DNA from 3 places in the Limnospira indica PCC 8005 genome. Region 3 is predicted to be linked to each of the others. Evidence: riboswitches for the same ligand, from Rfam matches in the RefSeq annotation. Region 3 holds a riboswitch; each other region holds the start of a gene.
What was found. Region 3 has a riboswitch for cobalamin ahead of cobG (precorrin-3B synthase). Riboswitches for the same ligand answer to the same signal wherever they lie in the genome.
Positions count from the first base shown of each region.

Region 1: it holds a riboswitch for cobalamin, as region 3 does, so the genes downstream of both, XZ46_RS12265 (energy-coupling factor ABC transporter permease) here and cobG (precorrin-3B synthase) in region 3, are expected to answer to the same signal.
Region 2: it holds a riboswitch for cobalamin, as region 3 does, so the genes downstream of both, metE (5-methyltetrahydropteroyltriglutamate--homocysteine S-methyltransferase) here and cobG (precorrin-3B synthase) in region 3, are expected to answer to the same signal.

Region 1 covers NZ_FO818640.1:2,823,079-2,831,057, reverse strand. The annotation lists gene XZ46_RS12285 (sensor domain-containing protein) at 1-2,007, shown strand, start outside; gene XZ46_RS12280 (energy-coupling factor ABC transporter ATP-binding protein) at 2,015-2,866, opposite strand; gene cbiQ (cobalt ECF transporter T component CbiQ) at 2,850-3,653, opposite strand; gene XZ46_RS12270 (energy-coupling factor ABC transporter substrate-binding protein) at 3,654-3,962, opposite strand; gene XZ46_RS12265 (energy-coupling factor ABC transporter permease) at 3,971-4,726, opposite strand; cobalamin riboswitch at 4,747-4,907, opposite strand; gene XZ46_RS12260 (glycosyltransferase family 2 protein) at 4,951-5,877, opposite strand; gene XZ46_RS12255 (argininosuccinate synthase) at 6,000-7,202, shown strand; gene iscB (RNA-guided endonuclease IscB) at 7,515-7,979, shown strand, end outside.
Region 2 covers NZ_FO818640.1:5,563,741-5,571,719, reverse strand. The annotation lists partial or broken gene XZ46_RS31045 (zinc ribbon domain-containing protein) at 722-1,115, shown strand; gene XZ46_RS24635 (DsrE family protein) at 1,212-1,715, opposite strand; gene XZ46_RS24630 (methyltransferase domain-containing protein) at 1,881-2,879, opposite strand; gene XZ46_RS24625 (c-type cytochrome) at 2,936-3,484, opposite strand; gene XZ46_RS24620 (hypothetical protein) at 3,537-3,722, opposite strand; gene XZ46_RS24615 (hypothetical protein) at 3,803-4,318, opposite strand; gene metE (5-methyltetrahydropteroyltriglutamate--homocysteine S-methyltransferase) at 4,380-6,662, opposite strand; cobalamin riboswitch at 7,000-7,144, opposite strand; partial or broken gene XZ46_RS33445 (IS607 family transposase) at 7,373-7,945, shown strand.
Region 3 covers NZ_FO818640.1:2,420,752-2,428,730, forward strand. The annotation lists gene hemL (glutamate-1-semialdehyde 2,1-aminomutase) at 1-276, shown strand, start outside; gene XZ46_RS10640 (cobalt-precorrin-6A reductase) at 399-1,154, shown strand; gene XZ46_RS10645 (bifunctional cobalt-precorrin-7 (C(5))-methyltransferase/cobalt-precorrin-6B (C(15))-methyltransferase) at 1,168-2,394, opposite strand; adenosylcobalamin-variant (AdoCbl-variant) riboswitch at 2,438-2,521, shown strand; gene cobG (precorrin-3B synthase) at 2,533-3,981, shown strand; gene XZ46_RS10655 (precorrin-8X methylmutase) at 4,007-4,636, shown strand; gene cobI (precorrin-2 C(20)-methyltransferase) at 4,633-5,337, shown strand; gene cobJ (precorrin-3B C(17)-methyltransferase) at 5,369-6,796, shown strand; gene XZ46_RS35015 (hypothetical protein) at 7,247-7,387, shown strand; gene XZ46_RS35020 (hypothetical protein) at 7,425-7,565, shown strand; gene XZ46_RS35345 (hypothetical protein) at 7,604-7,741, shown strand; gene XZ46_RS10670 (N-acetylmuramoyl-L-alanine amidase) at 7,960-7,979, opposite strand, start outside.

The sequences.
Region 1 (7,979 bases), 400 kb from region 3:
TTTTATGAACAGAGTAAAAAGTTTTTACTGGGTGTAAATGATGGTTTAGCCGGGAGGGTATGGGCTGGTCAAGAACCGGAATGGGATCGAGATATTTCTGAGGAATCTCAGGCTAATTTTTCCCGCTATTCTCTGATTAAACAATATGGGTTTAAAGCGGGGTTGGGTGTGCCGATTTTAGCAGATAATCGGGTGTTGGCGGTGTTAGTGTTTTTGATGTCAATGCCGCGCGAACAAGATAATCGCTTAGTTAAACTGGTGTCTTCAGTGGCTATGCAATTGGGTTCGGTATTTCAACGGAAGCAAGCAGAGGAGAAATATCGAGATATTTTTGAAAATGCTTTAGAGGGAATTTTTCAAATTGACCTACAAGGAAAGTATATTAGTGCTAACCCGGCTTTAGCTCAAATCTTGGGCTATGACTCTCAACAACAACTGTTGGTTAGGGGTAGCCAAATTAAGAATGTTTATGCTGATCCGGAAACTTATAATAGGTTTATTAATCTTTTACAAACTCGGGGTTCAGTTTCTAATTTTGAAGCCCAAGTTTATCGGCGGGATGGTGAAGCAATTTGGATCTGGCAAAATGCGCGGGCTATTTATAGCGATCGCCATAACCGTGTGCTTTACTATGAAGGGTCAATTATGGAAATTACCCACCTGAAAGAAACGGAAGCTAAACTGCGTCATAGCGCCTCCCATGACTCTCTTACCGATTTATGGAATCGGGCATTTTTCCTAGATAAATTAGATGATTCTATTAGAAAGTGTAAGACCCTAGATAATTATCAATTTGCTATTCTGTTCTTAGACCTGGATGGGTTCCAATTTATTAATGATAGCCTCGGACACGCCATCGGCGACCAACTGCTAATCGAGGTTAGTAAGCGGCTTACAGATTCTGTGGATTCACATATCCTCGCACGATTGGGAGGGGATGAGTTCACGATTTTATTAGAAAATATTAGGGATATTCAAGAGGCGATCGATGTGGCGGAAAGGATTCAGGAATCCTTAAAATTGCCGATATTCCTCGAAAAAAATCAGATTTTTACGGGTGCGAGTATTGGTATTGTTGAGGGTAACTCTAATTATCAAAGTTCTCCAGAGGTATTAAGAGATGCAGATACGGCCATGTATCGCGCTAAAAGGCAAGGAAAAGGCTGTTATGTGGTTTTTGACTCGACGATGCGAACCAATGCTCTGCGGCGCTTATACCTGCAAACCCAGCTACGTTTAGCGTTACAAGAACAACAGTTTGAGCTGAACTATCAACCTATTATTGAACTATCGACGGGGACTATTGCAGGATTTGAGGCTTTATTGCGTTGGGACCACCCCCAAGAGGGTTTGATATCCCCGGCTGAGTTTATCCCCATAGCTGAGGAAGCGGGTTTAATTGTTGATATTGGGGAATGGGTATTGCGACAGGCTTGTTTTCAGTTAAGCGAATGGAAAGAGAAATTTGCGGTTTATTCTAATTTGATGATGAGTGTTAACCTGTCTTCTCAGCAATTTACTAATGATTTAAGTCGGCGCATTAGCAAGATTTTAGTTGAGACGGGGGTGGCGGGTTCGGAGTTAAAATTAGAGATTACAGAAACGGCGATTATGAATGACCCGGAATTAGCGATCGCCACTTTACAACAACTCAAACAACAACAAATCAAAATTTGTATTGATGACTTTGGTACAGGTTACTGTTCGTTGGGTTATCTGCATAAATTCCCAGTAGATATCCTCAAAATTGACCGCTCATTTGTTAGTCAAATTCCCGAAGGTGAGGATAAGCGGGAAATTGTCCGGGTCATTGTGGCTTTGGCTGAAAGTCTGAAGATGGATGCGATCGCCGAAGGTATTGAAACTGCCGAACAACTCCACCATTTACAGAATTTTAAGTGTAAATATGGACAGGGTTATTTTTTCTTCCGTCCCCTCAATTGTCAAGCGGTAGAAGCATTATTAAACCATGATCAAAGGGGATTACCACTACCTGCCCAATTTTAACCAAATTTTAAGAATTTGACCGCCAATAGCGATCGCGTATCTGTTGCTGAATCTGATTTAACTGTGGTTGAGATAAAGCCATATTCTCAGCTTGTAACCAATTAATTAAATCCCCCACTAAAGGAACCCCCAAACCTAAATCTTGGAGTTGTTGACTTTGACTAAAAACGGCTTCTGGTGTACCTTGAAAAGCCAGTTTTCCCCTATCAAGTACCAAAACCCAATCCGCCCAGGCTTCGACAAAATCCAAATTATGAGTAGCGATAACCACAGTAGTTCCTCGCTGTTGAATCTGATTTAATAAGCAGTGAAAATTAGTAACTTGATAGGAGTCAAGATAAGCCGTAGGTTCATCCAAAAACAAGAGTTGTGGCTGCAACACCATTATATCAGCAATTGACACCCTTTTTTTCTGCCCCAAACTCAGATAATTAATCGGGAAATCCGCCAAACCCACTAAATCAAATTCAGCCAAAATTTGGCGCACCCGTTGAGCAATTTCTGAGGTAGATAAACCCAAATTACACAAGCCATAGGAAATATCTTCTGACACGGTAGTTGCTACTAACTGCTGTTCAGGATTTGGGAACACTAAACCCACCTTTTGGCGCAATTGATTCAACCATCGCCGTTTATATTGTAGCGGTTGACCTCGCCAACTAATCACCCCGGACTGAGGACGATATAACCCATTAGCTAATCGAAATAAGGTAGTTTTTCCGCAGCCATTACGTCCAATGACAGCATAACGCTGATATCTACCAAATTGACAAGTGATATTTTCCAGAGTTGGCTGCTGACTACCGGGGTAAGTATACTGAACATTATCAAATTCTAGTAACTCAAATTCCGATGACATACAACCATCCAATAATCACCAATAATAGTAGACAACCACAACATCCTTCCCAGGTATATCGAGGGTTGGATTGATGGCGAGAAACCGACCAAACCCGCAACTCTCCGTTAAACCCCCGCGCGGTTAATCCTAAACAAATTTGTCGATAATTTTCTAGGGTTTGTTGGAGTAGTTGACTGGTGACAATTCCTAAACTGCGGATTGTAGTTTTCCAGTCACCATAACCGATACGAACCTGTTGAGCGATTAATAATTGACTAGCGGTTTCAGTTAACATAAAAATAAACCGATACATTAACATTAATAGTTCTGTGATTAAACTGGGACAGCCAATCTTACGGAAAATTCTAATGATTTCGACGAAGGGGGTAGTGAGTAAAAGAAAATACATACAGGAGCTTAAAACTAGGGAGCGAGTTAGTAGAAAACCAGCTTGTTGCATTCCTTGATTACTGAAATATATCAAGATATTACCTAGGTTAAATTCCCAGATAATATCAGTTTTAATTAATTCAATATTAGCTGAATTAACCACCCCCAATAGTAAGGCGGGAATGCTAGTTAACCAAAAACTGAAGGGGATGGCTTGCAATTTCAGATAAATTCCTAGGGGAATTTTAGCGTAAATCACGACCCAAATTGTCACCCAAATGGTGATCAATATTTGCAGGAGGGGGGGAGCCGCCAAACTGAGACAAAACAGGATGGCGGCAAAGGCTAACTTATGTTCTGAGGGTAAATACCTTAACCGATTGGTATAGGCGATCGCATCAATTTGATGGTACATTTAGGATGAGCGATTTTTGCCTTGTTTACGGCCTTTATATAAGCCAATCACATAGCCGACGATACCCGCACCAATAGCAGCTTGAGAAACAAATAACAGGCTCTCAATTTCGCCACTGGGAACTTCTAAGATAGGTTCAAACCAGGGTTGATAATTCGGTTGAATTTCGCCGATGAGATTTTCGGCTTGTTCATCGGCTCCCTCATAGTCTCCTCGGATAAAAATTAGCGGCGTTACCGATAAAATAACGACGGCTAAAATCATCCACAAATTGCCATTTTTTACAGCTTTATCAGAAGTTGGTGTCATGATTTTACTTAGCTATTAGCTTTCCCAATTTTCAAGGTTTGCAGTTCTTCTGAGGCGTAGGACTCTAACCAATTCCAAACTACCATAGTTAATAGTCCCTCACTAATTGATAGGGGAATTTGAGTGACTGCAAAAATCCCCGCAAATTTGATAAAGGAAGCCATAACCCCCCCAGAAGCAGCCGGAAAAGCTACGGCTAACTGTATGGAGGTAATTAAATAAGTGGCTAAACTTCCCAAGGCTGCTGCGAAGAAAATACCTAACTTTTGTTGGTTAAATTGGCAGAATAGTTGATAAATGCCATAGGCAACCCAAGGGCCGACAATCGCCATAGAAAATACATTAGCTCCCAAGGTAGTTAAACCGCCGTGAGCGAGTAATACGGCTTGGAAAAGTAGGACTAAACTGCCTAAAACTGTCATCACTGACGGTCCGAATAAAACCACTCCTAATCCGGTTCCGGTGGGGTGAGAACAACTCCCTGTAACTGAGGGGATTTTTAGAGCTGACAGGACAAAAGTAAAGGCTCCTGCTAGGGCAATTAATAGCTTTAGTTCGGGGTTGTTTCGGGTAATTTTGGTGAGTTTTTGAAAACCAATAACCCAGAAAGGGATGATTAACACCCACCAAAAAATTGACCAGGTAATAGGTAAAAAACCTTCCATAATGTGCATTGCTTGAGCTGGAGTGGCTGCACCTATTACCAAATAAAATGTTAACCCAATCATGGCGATTAGGTGTATCATTCGATGATTTTTGCTCATCTGTACCTCGCAGATTTGTGAGTGAGAAATAACTATAGGCGGGCATCCTGACTCACAGATGGGGTGGACAAATTAGCCGGAAATCTGATTACAGTTGCGGGACAGCGCCGGATTTACACCGAACTTTCCCCATTACTCCTAGTGGCTGTTCCCCACTAGAACCTATAGTTGGCGCTATTGTATCATGTGTAGGTCAACAGTGAACCAAGCTGGCAAATATTTAATTAAGTTTGCTCTCGCCTGGCCCAATATTGTTGGACGGCTTGGACGTTATACCAATTTAAAAAAATCCGAGAAATTTCTAAGGCTAATTGAGGCTGACCACGATTAATTAACCACTGTAAAAAATGCGCCATGGTCCTTTCATTGAGTTGACCTCTTAGGGATAAAATGCCCCAGAGTATCCGATGCAAAATGGTCATTTGAATCATCATTTTGACTGACCAGGTAGGATGTTTTTGATAGAAAACTACCCCCATTCTGCCTCTTTGTTTTTCTTTTTCAATTAGGGCGGGTATTTGGTCTAAGTTAAAGGGGGGATGCCAATGATATCCGACGGCGGCGGGGCATTTGATTAATTTTAAGCCTAATTTTTTTAGCCTAACTCCTAGTTCCAGGTCTTCCCAACCATAAAGCTGAAATTTAGGGTCAAATAATCCGGCTTCGATTAGCCAATGGCGGGCGATCGCCACATTTCCGGTGGCAAAATAAGCGGCAGAAAAATCGGTGATTTTATAGGGTTCTGTGGTGGGATTTTCAAAATTGCAGGTATTCACAACTCGACCATAGGTAAAGATGCGATCGCTTTTTTGAGAGTTGGCAATTAAGGCGGTAGCGTGAGCGGCAAGAAAGCTATCAGTTACCACCAAATCACTATCGATAAAAACAATCAGATCTCCCCTCGCCTGTTCAACTCCCAAATTTCGCGCCGCCGCTGGTCCCTGGTGGTCTTGCTGGTAGATGCGAAGATGGGGAAATTCGAGGGTGTTAGTTCCCAACCATTCCACAGTCCCATCAGTGGAACCATCATCGACTAACACCACCTCATAGCCAGTCACGGCGGCGCTATAGGTTTGATTTTCCAATGCTCTCAGACACTTCTGTAAAATCGGCAAACGGTTATAGGTAGGGATAACAACGCTAAAAAACATATATTTTCTGGGACAGTTGGCGATGCTCTGCAACTATAACCTAATTGTTACAGCCTTACTTTTCAATGGTGGCGATTGGGGTGATAATGAAATGTTTGTTGATCTAGGAGCTTTGGTAGATTATGGGTCGCGCTGAAAAAGCTGTACTTGCCTACTCTGGTGGTGTAGATACCTCTGTCTGTATTCCTTATCTCAAAAATGAGTTTGGGGTAGCTGAAGTAATTACTGTGGCGGTTGACTTGGGACAAGGTGATGAACTAGGACCAGTGAAACAAAAGGCCCTCGACTCTGGCGCGAGTGAGTCTTTAGTGATTGATGTACAACAGCGATTTGTACAGGAGTTTGCTTTTCCGGCTATTCAAGCTAATGCTTTGTATGAGAACCGCTACCCCCTGGCTACGGCTTTAGCACGTCCTTTGATTGCTCAGGTTTTGGTGGAAGTTGCCGAAAAATACGGAGCAGATGCGATCGCTCACGGTTGCACGGGAAAAGGCAATGATCAGGTCCGCTTTGATGTCTCTATCGGCGCTCTCAACCCTAATATTAAGATTTTAGCTCCGGCTAGGGAATGGGGTATGAGTCGGGAAGAGACGATCGCTTATGGGGAAAAATTTGGCATTTCCTTCCCCGTTAAAAAGTCTTCCCCCTACAGTCTCGATCGCAACTTGCTTGGTATGGCGATCGAAGCTGGACCTCTGGAAGACCCCTGGGTTGAACCCCCAGAGGATGTCTATGGGATGACTAAAGCGATCGCTGATACTCCTGACCAGCCAGAATATTTAGAAATTGGCTTTCAATCTGGCATTCCTGTTAGCCTCAATGGGGAAGCACTCAACGGCGTTGACCTCATCTCTCGCTTAAATGCGATCGCCGGAAACCACGGTATCGGACGCATTGATATGATCGAGAATCGTTTGGTAGGCATTAAATCTCGGGAAGTTTACGAATCCCCTGCCATGGTTGTACTCATTCAGGCTCACCGAGATCTTGAAAGTCTGGTTCTCACTTCCGATGTCACCCGCTATAAACGCGGCATTGAGGAAACCTATAGCCAAATTGTCTACAATGGCCTCTGGTTTAGTCCCCTCAAAGGTGCGATCGATGCCTTTATCAAACAAACTCAAGAACGGGTCAGCGGCACTGTACGGGTCAAACTGTTTAAAGGCAATTGCAACATTGTCGGTCGCCAGTCTGACAAATCCCTCTACAGCCTTGACCTGGCTACTTACGGTTCTGAAGATGTATTTGACCACAAAGCCGCCGAAGGATTTATCTATGTTTGGGGTCTTCCCACTCGCGTTTGGTCCGAAAAAATCAGAGAGTAAGATTTAATTGTCAATTATTGGGGCGGGTTCTACAGTTAAGTCAGCACCCCCGGCTGAAGCACGGGGGCTTCGTGCCCCCCGCTTTCAGGTAGCTGACCAGCTTAAGCCTTAACTGGCTACGTGAGCGAGCAAGAGTTAAAGTTCCTACCCTGGAATGCGTGCTAGTTCCAGGCACTAGAACCAAATCGTTAAACAGTTCTAAGGGGTTAAGACAGTGCGATTTGGAAAGTACCGACTCTGAACATTAGCGTTCGCGCAGCGTGCGCGTTAGCGCAAGCGCAAACGTTACGAGCAATCAGAACAGACGCAACAATGTCTAACCATATTTTCGTTTTAGATACCAACCGCAAGCCCCTGACACCGTGCAAGCCAGGGATGGCACGATCACTGCTCAAAGCCGGGAAAGCATCGGTATTTCGACGCTACCCATTCACCATTATTCTAAACAAGGAGGTTGACGCTAATCCTGAACCGCTCGAACTCAAATTAGACCCAGGCTCTAAAGTCACTGGAATTGCCTTAAAGCAAGGGAATCATATTATCTTTGCTGCCGAGTTGCAGCACCGAGGACAGCAGATTAAAGAAGCATTGCTCTCTCGTCGTCAACTCCGACGTTCTCGACGAAACCGCAAGACCCGATATCGACCAGCTCGGTTCTTGAATCGGACTCGTCCCGAAGGTTGGTTAGCTCCCAGCTTGCAGCATCGAGTAGATACTCTAATGACCTGGGTTCACCGATTTCGTAGACTTGCCCCAGTTGGCCGCATTACCCAAGAG
Region 2 (7,979 bases), 3.1 Mb from region 3:
GGGATTGAAGCGGGGAACGGAAGGCGTGAAGTAGAACCTACTACCAAATGCGACCACTGCCAACCATCCATGACTAGGGAAACCGAATGTCTGGCTTGAACCATCGTCATTATTGAGTAGCGTAATAGGTTGCCACGCTGCGCTCAAAAGAGCAAGGGGAAAAGTAGGGTTTTCCATACAACACCTACACAGACCTTTTTAAGTACCCCGGTGGAAAGGACAAGTCTAAAGATGGAATGCCCATATAAACGGAACGTTTAAACCCCTTTTTTTAGGCTCTCGGCAGGTACATCTTGTTGAGTAGTGAAAGTGTAATCGTATGCCTTTAAGGGGAAGGGATGTGACTGAAAGCCAATGCCTAATTGTAATGGTTAGGATATGCCCACTAGTCACGGTGTAGATATAGTTACTGCAATCAACAGGAGTTTAACGGCGAAAGCGAGTTTAAACACTACGATGTTGTATTTAGCTCCAAAAGTTGAAGTACAAAAGCAGGGGTTGGTAACCCTGTTCCCGTTGCCAAGGGGTATCTACATCAGGAGCCGTGTGATGCGAAAGTATCAAGCACGGTTTTGAATGGGAGTGGGGGAAGGCGACTTCCCTCTCGACCCCTACCTGCGAGACCTTCGGGTATGAAATCGAGCTGAAATGGGCGAAATAACTACCCGGTGAGGACTTCAACCCCTTGGTTGATTGGGTCGCATCCCTGGCCATCCCATAACACAGCCGGATTTTTTGGCCCACCTTCGAGACTTCCAATATGGTTGCCAAGGTGAAGCGTCTAATCAGGTCTAAGACTGCCCGCGCCATGCTGACATGGGCGCATTATCGATTCAAACTAACCCTGAGACATCAAGCGCGGAAATAACTGAACAGTTGTAGATGTGACCGAAGAATACACCAGCAAAACCTGTACTCACTGTGGTCATGTTCATTCCCAGCTAGGTGGCTCAAAAGTGTTCCGATGTCCTGAGTGCGGGTTCACTCTACCACGGGACTGGAACGGTGCTTTTGGAATCTTTCTAAAAGCTTTGCGGGATACCGCCTCTGTTACCTTAACGGGTAATAGTGCTATCGTCGCATTGTCCGGGAACAACCGGAAAAATGCCGCGTAAATGTATCAGTCAGGGGAATAGTCAGATACCTGGGGAGATTTCTTCAACAGGGAATTGGCGATGACAACCAAATTCTCTGTTGAGGTCAAAAACTGACTAGAAACCAATAATTTTATCGGCTGCTAAAATCAAACTAGGGATATCCTCGTTCTCCTTTGCTAATTGAGCGCCAGTCCGTAAATTAGCAGCGGTGATTCCGGCGGCTTCGGCACAAGCAGGACAAACCATTACCTTGCCTCCGGCGGCGACAAAATCATCATACATTTGGGCTAAAGTCATCGGACTACTACCCCAGCGCAAGTCTAAGGGTTGATTTCTAGAGGCAATTCTCACCCCCTCCAAAGTCAAAACCAGCGTCACCTGAGCGCCCCGTTTTTGGAGGTTTGTGCCTAATTTCAAAGCCATGAAAGCCGCATGAAGGTCATCAGTGCCATGAGTCAGGTGCATAATAATATTTTGCCCATCACCCCTGGTTTGGGATTGTCCGACTTGGGTCTGATGTTGAGCGGCGGCGGTGCGGGAAAGGTTGACCGACGGCTCTGCCAACACTCCTAAAAGGCTAAGTGCGGCGATCGCTAAACCCAGATGCGTTTTTCTCATAAAACCTTCCTAACAATGCCATGGGAGCAGTCCTAGAAGCCAGCCAGATGCTGGCACTAGGGGTTGATCAGGATTTTAGCAGAATTGGCGGCGGCTCCAATCAAGAGAACGGTGTTGACTTTTCCCCTTAATTAACATTTTGAAGATAGAGACTTCAAATCTTGATTATTTTGGTAACGCTTCACTGGTTTGAGTCGATACAGCCATCTCCTCAACCGGTGCAGCAGCGCGAACAGCCCGAAACATCCCAAATCGGCACAAACCCGCCCCAAAGGCTAACCGCATTAACAGGAATGTGGGGACTTCTCGCAAGGATTTAATCAATCCCGTCACCCCAAAGCGGATAATCCCCTCTGGACGGATTATCCCCTGCCAAATGGAATCTAGCCAAGAGGGTAGAGTTTCGGCGGTCCAGTCTGCGGTGGTGACTTCACCAGATACCAACCCGGTCGCCGCGAGTTCTTCCGCAAAGCCTTCAATACTAGAGAAAGCCGGATGAGCCCATTGATCCAACAGTTGCCGCATGACTACCTTTTCCCAGGCGTTCAAGGGTTTTTGGCGCGAGTCTCGTTGATTCCAGTCCGCCACCACCAGCACCCCACCGGGTTTTAACACCCGCATCATCTCCCGCGCATATTGGGCTTTATCCGGCATATGGGGTCCGGCTTCAATAGACCAAACCACGTCAAAACTGGCATCGGGGAAAGATAATGCCAAGGCATCATCTACCTGAAACCGCGCATTGAGGTCGGTTGGGGTGAGTTCCTGGGCGCGTTTGACTTGCCCTGGAGAGATAGTAATACCTGTGACGGCAAAGCCATAATCTCGCGCTAGAATGCGACTACTGCCACCGATACCACAACCGACATCCAAAACTGTTGTGCCGGTCTGAAGGCGGTCTAATCCCCCCCAACGGACCATTTCATGCACAAAGTCTTCTTTAGCTTTCAGGAAGTCTTTGGGTTGTGGCGGTGAACCATAGTGACCGAGGTGGATATGTTCCCCCCAGTAAAATTCCAGGATGCCGTCATTAGTCCAATCATCATAGGAGTTGGCAACAGAATCGGCGGATTGATATTTGCGAGGGGAAAGCAGGTAAAGTGTTAATCCTACCACAATTGCTAATAACAGCAGACTAATGGTGATTAAAAAAAGGTTGAACATGGTATAATTGTGTTATAATCTAGGATGGCGTGAACTAAAGCCACTAGGTTTCTGGGTTAAGGTTGGCGCACTCGATAAATGCTATGACAATCTAAGCACGTTTGCCTCACTTTTGTAAATGACTCGATCGCATTAATTGGATTTGGTGAATTATTAACCATAGTTTTCAGGGTTTCAAGATTAGCTTGAAAGTTGGCAATCAGTCGAGAAAAGTCATCGGGTTCTGACCAAATTAATGGCTTGGCTCCCCAGCCCTCTGCGTCAGTCATAGCGGTTCCATGTGGGAAAACTTCGGGCATATATTCAGCTAGGGATAATAAGCTATTAATGTGGGTTAGAGTTTGATTAGCAAAAGGAGCCTCTTTTTCTAAAATCGCTTCCAGAGAACGATAATGGGCTGACAATGCTTTCATGTATTGGCGACGATAGGCGATCGCTAAATCCCTGTCTACGGCTGACAAAGAAGTATTTGGGCTGACATTGAGGGCATTATTGTTGGTTGTATCCGTCAAATAATGGGGATAAACTTTCATCAAAAACCCTCCGCCAATAACCAGTAATACAGCAATTACCAGAGTACAAATAAAGCGGATAAATTTAGTCATTAAGCTAGTCTGGAATGAGAAACTTATGGAGTTTTGTGGGCGGGGTAATAAATTATGGTTTTTCATGTCTTTGGGAGAGCGATCGCCAAATTACCAACCAACCATTTCGGAGTCGATTTATAACTTGAATTTTCCCCTTTTTAGGCGCTTTTTCAGCTTTACCCAGCGCCTCCTGTTTGACAAAAGGATGGACAGAAGCGGGAATTTTTCCAGAGCGATCCAGATAATATTTTAGCATCGTATTTATGCCATCATAAGTTGTTAATAATTGAAGGGGCGATGATATTTTCGCCCCCAAATTAGCGAGCAAGAGAATTTTCAGAAGCCATATAAATTATGGTTTCCGAGGGAATATGATTGGCGACTTGAATCCGAGCAGCCATCATCCGCAGGCTGGAATTCTTCCCAGTGTTTGCAGATTTGCTCGTAGCACTTATGCGGAGTAATTGGCAAATTTTTTAGGTAGAAGAATGTCACCTGATTCAATGACTCCAACAGAAACACTAATTCTGTGGTGGGGTTGTAGGTATCGACAGCTTCCAAAATGTGAGCATTCATAAAATGATGACGCAGAATCACTGTGTCAGGCGCAGCCAGCCACGCATTCAGAAAAGCGGCGAGACGCGATCTAGGTACATAGTGAACCTTAAAAACCTCCCCCGCCATTCCTACTGTTGGCGTATTGGTGCTACAAATCACTGCACCCCGTTCACCATTGAGATACCCCACCCAGGCGTTATAGCCTAGAGACAATAGATTTGTAGCAATAAAATCTTGCTGCCAATTCATCGGCGGATTGGGCGGTTCCTTGGTCGGGCTATCTGTTCCATTCATAAGAAATCCCAGGTGGTTTGCACAGACTCCCCCGTTAGGAAACGGGGGATTTAGACATCAGTTATTTTTCAGTCAAATTAGCTTCCTGGCGCAGAATTTTCGCCGCCTCCACCATATTTTTTAGGGAAGGAATCACCTCTTCCCAACCCCTTGTTTTCAAGCCACAATCGGGATTAACCCAAATCTGTTGTACAGGTAAATTGGCGACCCCGGTTTTTAACTGTTGCACCATCTGTTCTGTGCTGGGAACTGCTGGGCTGTGAACATCGTAAACGCCGTTCCCCACTTGATGTTTGTAGCCCGCATCAGTAATTTCAAACAGGGTTTCGTTATTGCTGCGGCTATTTTCAATGGACAACACATCCGCATCCAACCGCTCAATATGCCCAATAATATCCCCAAATTCCGAGTAACACATATGGGTATGGATTTGGGTTTCCGGTTTGGCTATAGCCGCAGACAGACGGAAAGCATCCACCGCCCAGGATAGATACTCATCCCAACGTTCTGGCTTCAGAGGCAGCCCTTCCCGCAAGGCAGGTTCATCAATTTGTACCATCTTCGCCCCCGCGGCTTCTAAGTCGGCTACTTCATCCCGCAAGGCTAAGGCAATCTGCATGGCTTGTTTACTGCGCGGAATATCGGTGCGGGTAAATGACCAGTTAATCATGGTGACCGGACCGGTTAGCATCCCTTTGACAATTTTATCGGTCAGGGATTGGGCTACCTTGAACTCTCGAACTGTCATGGGTCCGGTGCGGGCGACATCTCCATAAATAATCGGGGGACGCACGCAACGGCTGCCGTAACTTTGCACCCAACCATGTTCAGTAAAGGCAAAGCCTGATAACTGTTGCCCGAAAAATTCCACCATGTCGGTGCGCTCAAATTCCCCATGCACTAATACATCGAGTCCGGCTTCTTCTTGGAATTGGATGCACTTGGCAATTTCGGCATCGATCGCCGCTTCATATTCGGCTTGGGTAATGTCACCCCGTTTCAGTTTCACCCGCAGTTGCCGCACTTCGGAGGTTTGGGGGAAAGACCCGATGGTGGTGGTGGGGAATGGGGGCAAAACGGGCTGGCGTTCTTGACGTTGTTCATAAGGCAAAGTCCGCTCTAAATCCTGGGAGGTCAGATTTTGCAGGCGTTCTTTTACCCCCTGATTAACTGGGCTAAATTCCTGGAAGGTTTGCCATTGCCGGAGGATGACTTCCAGATACTTGTCAGGTTCTTGGGTTCCATAGGAGCGATCGGCCCAATCAGCCAGCAGTGTGATTTCTACTAACTTCTGTTCAGCAAAGCTCAAAACGGACCGCAAGGGTTCGGGGAGTTTGGTTTCTCGCTGGGCATCGTATGGCACAAATTGCAGGGAAGCAGACGGCTGAATCCGCAGGTTAGGGGTGACACGGGAAATGGCTTCCAGGGTTGACAAAACGGAGTCCGGGCGAATTTTCCATACATTGCGGGCATCGACAATTCCCGCCCCCAACTCTTTATCGTCGGGGAAACCATACTGTTGCAGTAACTCTAGGTTACGCCCACGGGTGAAGTCTAAACTAATGCCAGCGACGGGTAATTCCATCACCCAGGGGTAATTGTCTCCCAAGTCATCAAAGTAGGTGACCAGGTGAATGGGTAAGCCGACTTGGCTGAGAGATTGATAAGTTGATTGATAGAGTTGTTTAAAGTTGGCAGCATCTCCGAAGACTAAAGCAGGTTCATGGATTTGGACTTCAGCGACACCCATTTTTTGGAGTTCCTGGAGAAGCAGGAGATAGCGATCGCCTAGTTGTTTTCCCGCTTGGTCTTGATTCATCTCCAAACGACTCAGCCGCAGCAAAGTCACCGGACCCAAAACAATGGGAACAGCGCGATCGCCTAATAAGGTTTGAGCGCGATGCACGGTTTGCAGGAAATCGCTAAAGTCGGCTGGCTGTAATGTTTCGGGAATTTCTGGGACGAGGTAGTGATAGTTGGTGTCGAACCATTTGGTCATTTCCAGGGCGGCAATGCCATCCTTACCCCGCGCCATGGCAAAATAACGGTCGAGTCCGCTAAAGGATGCAAACCGTTCGGGAATGATGCCTAAGCGGATGCTCCAGTCTAAAACGTGATCGTAGAGGCTCATGTCGCCAATACCAATGCGATCGATGCCTGCTTGTCGTTGAGTTTCCCAGTTTTTGAACTCAACTTCATTCCGAGTCTGGATGAGGGTTTCTGCGTCCGATTTACCCCGCCAAAAGGCTTCTAATGCCTTTTTTAACTCGCGACTTTTACCAATACGAGGATAGCCGATAGTCGCGGTTTCCAGACGGGTTTGAGTGTATGTTTCCAAGGTCATAAATTGTCGCGTCCTAACGCTGAAAATAGTCATAGAAATCTAGTCCATCCCCGCGACAAACCAGCGGAGTGAACAATTCAAAGCAGCAGAATATCTGCCCAATTGAGTTAAGCAATACTCAGACCAGACTGATTCAAATCACCGTTAGCATGAGTGACCATCTGCCAGTCAATGTCTACATAAGGCTAGTTTTCTCAAAATGGCAATTTCAAATCAGGGCGCTACCCATGCAACGCCAGGGGAGTCGTCCTAAAAAATGAAGGCAATATTAATTGTGAAAAAGCTAAACGAACCATCATCCGTACCTCGCAGACGAAAAATAACAGTTTGGTGCATCTCCAGAGGAGACAGTTCGGCGGGCATTCTGACTTAGAGAGTTGTGTCTCTCCTCACAGCTGCGGGACAGCGCCGGATTTACGCCGGACTTTCCCCCTTACGTCTGATGGCTGCTCCCCATCAGAACCGACAATATTTAAGCATGATAACACACAAAGCGGAGATTTGACGAAATCATGGCAAAGTTACTGTAAACTGGGGGAACAACGATAGATGTCAGCAACCCGGTTTCTAGGGCTTAGGGTTTCACCAAGCGGCCAAGCCGCCCAAAGTCCATGGGAGAGCCACGGCACGAGAGCATGATTTAATCACAAATTCGGTTAATATTTTAGGGCAATACGGTATAATAAGCGAGAAGGGTTGAGGATAAACCTATTGCCAGATATGTCAAACCCAAGGAAGCGGCCCAAATCCTTCGAGTCCATGAAAGAACACTCCGCAGATGGGACTCCAATGGCTCAATCGAGACCATCAGAACCCCCGCTGGGCAACGACGATACAACGTTGAGTGATATACTGCCAAATCAGGCAGTGACAAACGCAAAGTCGTTATCTATGCCAGAGTTAGTAGCCGCGCCCAGCAGTCCGACCTCAACCGACAGGTGGCCGCACTGTCCAACCTCTACCCCGAAGCAGAAGTCGTCTCAGAAATCCGAGGCGGGCTCAACTTCAAGGGAAAGAAAATGCTGGCCTTACTGGGACATCATTTGTCAGGAGATGTCGGCATGGTTGTCGTTGCCCACCAAGACCGATTGGCAATATGGGGATTTGACTTGTTTCGATGGCTCTATGAGCAAAACAGGTGCTCACTCATGGTTCTCAACCAGACAAGTCTCAGTCCAGAACCAGAAATGGTTGAGGACATCCTCGCCATCCTCCACTGCTTCAGTTCCCGATTATACGGACGGAGTAAATACAAAACTCAGGTCAAAGAAGATCCGGATTTACCCCAGCCCGGAGCTAAATCAAGTCTGGCGCAAA
Region 3 (7,979 bases):
TTATTGGAAATTGCTAAAGAAACAGGTCATGCAGCCTGTGGTGGCCAAATTAGCGCGATGTTTGGGTTCTTTTTTACGGAGGGACCTGTTCATAATTATGATCATGCTAAAAAGTCGGATTTGGCGAAGTTTGGTCGCTTCCATCGAGGTATGTTAGAACGGGGTATTTATTTGGCTCCTTCACAATTTGAGGCTGGTTTTACTTCTTTTGTGCATACTGAGGAAGATATTGATCAAACTCTGGCGGCGGCGCGGGAAGTTTTATCTGGTCTGTAGATAATTCTGACAGTCAAGAACTGGGTTTTTTATGGAATTGATGGTTAAGTCTGTCTGGAATTCCCATAGAAAACCTGGTTTTTGCTGGGGTTTATCGGGCTAATCTTAACCTATTAATTTGGATGAGTAATTACTGTAAAAAAATCTTGATTTTGGGAGGAACGGCGGAAGCGACAGCCCTATATGATAGGGTTCAAACTATGGCGAATATAGAGGCGATCGCTTCTTTTGCGGGTCGCACTCAACAGCCAGTTACCCCGAAAGACCCGGCGGCTTTTCGGATTGGCGGTTTTGGCGGTGTTCAGGGTTTAATCGACTATTTAAAACAACAAAAAATTGATATTTTAATTGATGTTACCCACCCCTTTGCTGCCCAAATTTCTGACCATGCGGCTATAGCAGCTAATGAATGTGGAATTAAACGGTTAATGGTTGTCCGTCCGGCTTGGGAAAAAGTCCCCGGCGATAACTGGGTTGAGGTGGATAGTCACTCACAGGCTACTATGGTTTTATCAGGGTTAGCTGAACGGGTATTTTTAACTATTGGTCGTCAGGAACTTTCCGCCTATGCTGAACTAAAAGATATCTGGTTTTTAATGCGGATGATTGACCCACCTCAGCCGAATTTACCTATACCTAGGGGGGAATTATTGTTACAAAGGGGGCCTTTTTCGGTGATAGATGAACTGTCAATTTTACGGGAATATCAACTGGGTGCAATTGTTAGTAAAAATAGCGGCGGTGATGCTACCTACGCCAAAATTGTGGCGGCGCGAGAGTTGAAATTACCTGTGGTTATGGTGCAACGTCCTCCCATTCCTATGGGGGAAACAGTGGCTGATATTGAGTCGGCGATCGCTTGGTTACACCAACAATAAACCGCCTTTTTAGTTATGGTTTCAGCACTGACCATTGAGTGACAGTAGCTAAGGGTTTCCAGCCTAAAAAATTGCCAATGGCTGCAGTTCTTTCAATGCCAATTCGGGTAAGTTCCCCCCCTAATTGATTATGCCATTGTAACAGAATTAACTCACTCTCAACTGTGACTGTATTAGCCACTAGACGACCTCCCGATCGCAATTTTTTCCAACAGGTTTCTAATAGACCTGGGGTGGTAATACCACCACCAATAAAAATGGCATCAGGGGAAGGTAAATTAATTAATGATTCGGGTGCTTTTCCGGCTATTATTTGCAGGTCTGGAGTCCCTAAAGCTGTGGCATTATCAGCAATATATTCTAAGCGTCTGGGATGCTGTTCTATGGCGATACTTTGACAACGGCGATCACTTCTCATCCACTCAATACCAATGGACCCACAACCTGCACCGACATCCCATAAAAGTTGTCCCGGTAGGGGAGATAATCGACTGAGAGTAATCGCTCGGACCTCCTGTTTAGTTAACTGTCCGTCGTGGTGGTAGGCGCTGTCAGGAAGTCCCGGGAAACTAGGGGAAAAGTTAACGGGATTAGAACTAATACACTCTACGGCGATCGCATTTAAATCAGCCACTTCGTCAACATCCCAAGAGGAAGCGATACCCGAAATTTGTCTCTCTTTTTTGCCTCCCAAATGTTCCAACACCACGATTAAACTATCACCAAATCCTTGATGTGTTAGGAGTTCAGCCACGGCGGCGGGAGTGCGACGATTAGCACTTAAAATTAACAGATGCGCACCCCCATAAATTACCCGATTTAATAAAGCCAGGGGACGACCACATAAACTCAGGGTTTCTACATCGGTTACAGACCAACCCAAACGACTACAAATTAGGCTAAATGTAGAGGGAGAAGGAATTATAGTAATTTCCTCAAGGGGTAGGCGACGGGTAAGGGTAACGCCAATACCATACCACATCGGATCGCCACTAGCTAAAACACAGACGGGTTGACCACGGCGGCGGATAATTTCTGCGATCGACTCATCCAGAGGAGAAGTCCAGAGGAGTTTTTCTCGTTTATCCTCCGGGGGTAACATTGCTAAATGACGTTGACCACCGACAACTACTGAAGCCATAGATAAAAGCGATCGCGCCGTGGCGCTTAACCCTTCTAACCCATCTTCCCCAATTCCTACAATTGATAACCATTTGTGGGAAAAATCCCTGCTGACCATGATTTATAGTTAAAATACCAGTATTCATGATATAGTATTTGGGCTTGTAGTTGGGAAAGTTCGGTGAGATTCCGACACTGTGCCGCAACTGTAATACAATTTTCTGAGTCAGAATGCCAACTACAAGTTATTGATGAGTTGTCAAAATCAGCTAATTTTGCGGCTCATTCTCTGCGTCGCATGGAGAAACAAATCACCATGAATTGGTTAGTTAAAGCAAATGTTTGTCCGGGTCTATTTTATGGAACCCACGCCCAGGATGGTTTTTTAATCCGCATTCGGACTCCGGGCGGATTAATTAATAGTAAACAGGGTAAATTATTGGGTTATTTATTAACGGAGTGGGGAGGGACGCTACAAGTAACTAATCGCGCTAATTTACAAATTCGGGGAGTGCAAAAACCACCAACTAGCGCCGTTTTTGAGATGCTGCAAAAATTAAATTTAGCTGCTCAAAATCCCCACATAGACCACCTACGCAATATTATGGGTAGTCCGACGGCGGGAATTGATAGCCAGGAGTTAATTGATACTAGTCCCCTGATTAAAGCCCTGGATAATCTGATTCAAAATCACCCGTTAATTGGCGAACTTAGTCCTAAGTTTAGCATCGGAGTTGATGGGGGGGGGACTGTGGGAATTGGTATCCGTTCTCCGGTGGCTTGGGAACATCGATATAATGAGATTCAGCTTAATGCGATCTCGGTAGATGATGGGAATAATAGCATTAATTTTCAGTTGGCGATCGCCGGAGATAAAAAGCTATATAATACCCAACTTGTCATCACGCCAGAACAATGTTTATCTGTAGTCGCTACCCTTATTAATGTCTATGGGGAGTATGTCCGAAACAACCCCTTAGATACCGGGAAAAAGCCTCGGATGAAACAGCTAATTGACCATCTAGGATTAGATACATATATCCAGCAAGTCAACAGCCAACTAACCCAGCCCTTGCCGATATTGTCCGCTGAACCTACCCCCAGCCAACCCTATCATCATTTAGGAATTTATCCCCAAAAAAACGCCGAATTGTGTTATATTGGGATATCATTACACCTAGGACAAATTAATGCACAACAATGGTTAGGATTAGTCGAACTTTCAGAAACCTTTGGTAATGCCGAGTTAAGATTAACCCCTTGGCAAACAATTATAATGCCAGATATTCCCCATCAACAAATCAGCCAATTATTGCCGAAACTATCTTTATTAGGCTTCGCGGAAATTGAGTCAAATCAAGTGGCGATCGCTGCTTGTGGTGGTAAGCCTGGCTGTGCCGCATCACTTACCCACACTCAAACTCACGCTTCCCAATTAGCAGAATATCTCCACCAGCGATTAAATTTAGATACTCCTATTAATATTCATGTAACTGGTTGCCCTAAATTTTGCGCTCAACCCAGTCCCGCAGAAATCACCCTTTTAGGGCATACAATTAATCAAAATGGGAAAACTATCGAAGGCTACCAAGTGTATCTTGGGGATGGTGAACAATCCTTAAAACAAAAAATTTTTGAGGGAGTATTTACCGAAATACCCGAATTTTTAGCCAATTTTTTGACCCAAAATCGCCCACTTAATTAATCACTAATTACCTGCAAATTTGCTGATGATAGACTACCTGCGTGACGGCAACCAAATATATCAGAAATCCTTTGGAATAATTCGGGATGAAACCAACTTTCAAGGTTTATCAGATGATTTATCTCATGTAGCAGTTAGGTTAATTCATGCCTGCGGAATGACGGATATTGTCGGAGATTTACAAGCCTCAGAAAATGCCGTTAAAGTCGGACGGGAGGCACTACAACAGGGAAAAGCCATCTTTTGTGATGCCATGATGGTGGCTAGGGGAATTACTAAAAAACGCTTACCTAAAAATAACCCGATTATTTGTACCCTAAATCATCCAGATGTCCCTAATATCGCTCGCCAGATTAATAATACTCGGTCGGCGGCAGCATTGGAGTTATGGGGGGATAATTTACAAGGCGCAGTGGTAGCCATTGGTAATGCACCGACTGCCCTCTTTCACCTGCTGGAAATGTTGGATGATGGTTTAGTGAAACCTGCACTGATTTTAGGGTTTCCGGTCGGCTTTGTCGGCGCGGCAGAGTCGAAACTTGAATTGGCATCTAATAGCCGTGGTATTCCATTTATGACACTCCATGGGCGGCGCGGTGGGAGTGCGATCGCAGCGGCGGCAGTAAATGCGTTAGCAAAGGAAAATGAATTATGACTAAATTAGGGCGACTTTATGGGTTGGGAATTGGTCCGGGAGATCCGGAATTACTAACTTTAAAAGCACATCGTATTTTAACAACTGTTCCCGTCATTGCCTATCCCAGTTTGGAAAATGGCAAGGTTTTAGCTAGGGCGATCGTCGCCGATTTTATCTCCCCTGATCAGATCGAAATTCCTATCCCCCTACCCTTTAGTGTGCAGCGATCGTCACAGCCTTATTATGATATCGGGGCGGAAAAAATTGCCGAACATCTCAGCCAGGGGAAAGATGTGGCGGTTTTGTGTCTGGGAGATCCGATGCTTTATGGTACGTTTATGTACATTTTTAATCGCTTATCAGGGCGGTTTTCAATTGAGGTCATACCTGGGATTTCTTCAGTGATGGCTAGTGCGGCTATGTTGGGAGTACCGATAACTTATCGCAATGATGTCTTTACCATTCTTCCGGCTACATTAGAGGCGGATATATTACGCGATCGCCTCTCGGTAGCTGATGCAGCCGCCATTATGAAATTAGGTCGGCATTTTGCTAAAGTTTATCAAATTTTGGCAGATTTAGGACTACTACAAAGGGCTTTATATATCGAACGCGCTACTTGGAAAAATCAGGCAATTATCCCCATTACAGAAGTTGACCATAACTCAGTTACCTACTGGTCATTAATTTTAGTACCTAGTCAGAACCTGCCCAAATAACCCCGAATTAACCCTTAATTCCCCCTAAGTTATGAACCAACCAGCCATTATTGTTTTAACCGAAAATAGTCTTGATGTGGCTAAGAACATCCAAAAAGCGCTAGGTAATGGGATTATCTATGGTTCCCCAAAACGCACCCAGTCGGCTGATTTAACCTATGATAATTTTGGGGATACCCTGCGGGAACTCTTCCAAACAGGAACCCCCATTATTGGCATTTGTGCGGCGGGGATTTTAATTCGCACTTTAGCACCATTATTAATCAATAAATGGCAGGAACCTCCGGTTTTAGCTGTGGCTGAAGATGGTAGCGCCGTCGTGCCACTTTTAGGGGGTTTACAAGGGGTTAATGATTTGGCGCGTAAAATTGCCCAATTCTTGCAGGTTTCTCCAGCTATTACCACCACAGGAGAAATTAGATTTAAAACTGCTTTATTATCTCCCCCCAAGGGTTATCAATTGATTAATCCTGATGATGCCAAAACCTTTATTTCCGATTTGTTGGCGGGAGAACAAGTTAAATTGATAGGAGATGCACCCTGGTTACAAAATAGTAAATTGCCCTTTGATGAACAGGGAAAATTGACTATTCAAATCGTAGATAAAGCAGATATAGACACTCTTCAACCTAGGGGCGATCGCTTAATTTATCAGTTAGAGAGTTCACCAGAAATCACCGGTAAATTAGCCATAATTGGCACCGGACCCGGAAGCCATGATTGGCTATCTCCCCAAGTTCGCGAGGTCTTAGAAAATGCTAGTGATTGGGTAGGTTATAAAACCTATTTAGACCTAGTTGAATTTTTAAGAAAACCCGAAATTATCCGCCATGAATCTGATAATAGGGTAGAATTAAATAGGGCGGAGACTGCCTTAAATTTAGCCGCTAAAGGGCGTTCAGTGGTGCTAATTTCTTCCGGCGATCCAGGCATTTACGCCATGGCTTCAGCGGTATTTGAAGTATTAGAAACCAAAGCCAAACCAGAATGGGAGGCGATCGCTATCCAGGTCTGTCCAGGTATTTCCGCCATGCAAGCCGCCGCCGCCAGAGTTGGCGCACCATTAGGACACGATTTCTGCGTCATTTCCCTATCAGATATTCTCAAACCCTGGGATGTCATTATCAACCGCATTGAATTAGCCGCCAAAGCCGATTTAGCCATGGCATTTTATAACCCTGTTTCTCAACAAAGAACCTGGCAACTTGACCAAGCAAAACAGATATTATTAAAGTGGAGGTCTCCCCAAACTCCCATTATCTTAGCCCGAAATTTAGGCAGAAAAGGAGAAACCGTCACCGTCAAAATACTCGAACAATTAACCGCTCAAGATGCCGATATGCGAACCATAATTTTAATTGGAAACAGCCAAACTCGCATCATTAACCAAAACCAAAACCAGCAGTGGATTTACACCCCACGCCATTATCCCTCTCTCCCCAAAGGACGGGTTTATTAATCCTCCGGTTGGGAAACGAGAAACTAGCAGAACCCCCCGACAATTAACAATTATTAATTAATCACTGGCTGGGGGCGGGTTTATTAATCCTCTGGTGGCGAGACGAGAAACTGGCAGAACCCGCCCCTACAATTATCAATTATTAATTAATCACCGGGTGGGGGCGAGTTGATTAATCCTCCGGTTGGGAGGCGATAAACTGGCAGAACCCGCCCCTACAATTATCAATTATTAATTAATCACCGGGTGGGGGCGAGTTGATTAATCCTCCGGTTGGGAGGCGATAAACTGGCAGAACCCGCCCCTACAATTATCAATTATTAATTAATCACTGGCTGGGGGCGGGTTTATTAATTCTCTGGTGGCGAGACGAGAAACTGGCAGAACCCGCCCCTACAATTATCAATTATTAATTAATCACTGGCTGGGGGCGGGTTTATTAATTCTCTGGTGGCGAGACGAGAAACTGGCAGAACCCGCCCCTACAATTATCAATTATTAATTAATCACTGGCTGGGGGCGGGTTTATTAATTCTCTGGTGGCGAGACGAGAAACTGGCAGAACCCGCCCCTACAATTATCAATTATTAATTAATCACTGGCTGGGGGCGGGTTTATTAATTCTCTGGTGGCGAGACGAGAAACTGGCAGAACCCGCCCCTACAATTATCAATTATTAATTAATCACCGGGTGGGGGCGGGTTTATTAATCCTCTGGTGGCGAGACGAGAAACTGGCAGAACCCGCCCCGACAATTATCAATTATTAATTAATCACCGGGTGAGGGCGAGTTGATTAATCCTCCGGTTGGGAGGCGATAAACTAGCAGAACCCCCCGACAATTATCAATTATTAATTAATCACTGGCTGGGGGCGGGTTTATTAATTCTCTGGTGGCGAGACGAGAAACTGGCAGAACCCGCCCCGACAATTATCAATTATTAATTAATCACCGGGTGAGGGCGAGTTGATTAATCCTCCGGTTGGGAAACGATAAACTAGCAGAACCCGCCCCGACAATTAACAATTATTAATTAATCACCGGGTGAGGGCGGGTTTATTAATCCTCTCCTAGGCAAACGATAAACTGGCAGAACCCGCCCCGACAATTAACAATTATTAATTATTAATTATTAATTATTAATTATTTGCGTTTTCGATTATTAAGAATCTGTTACCCTAG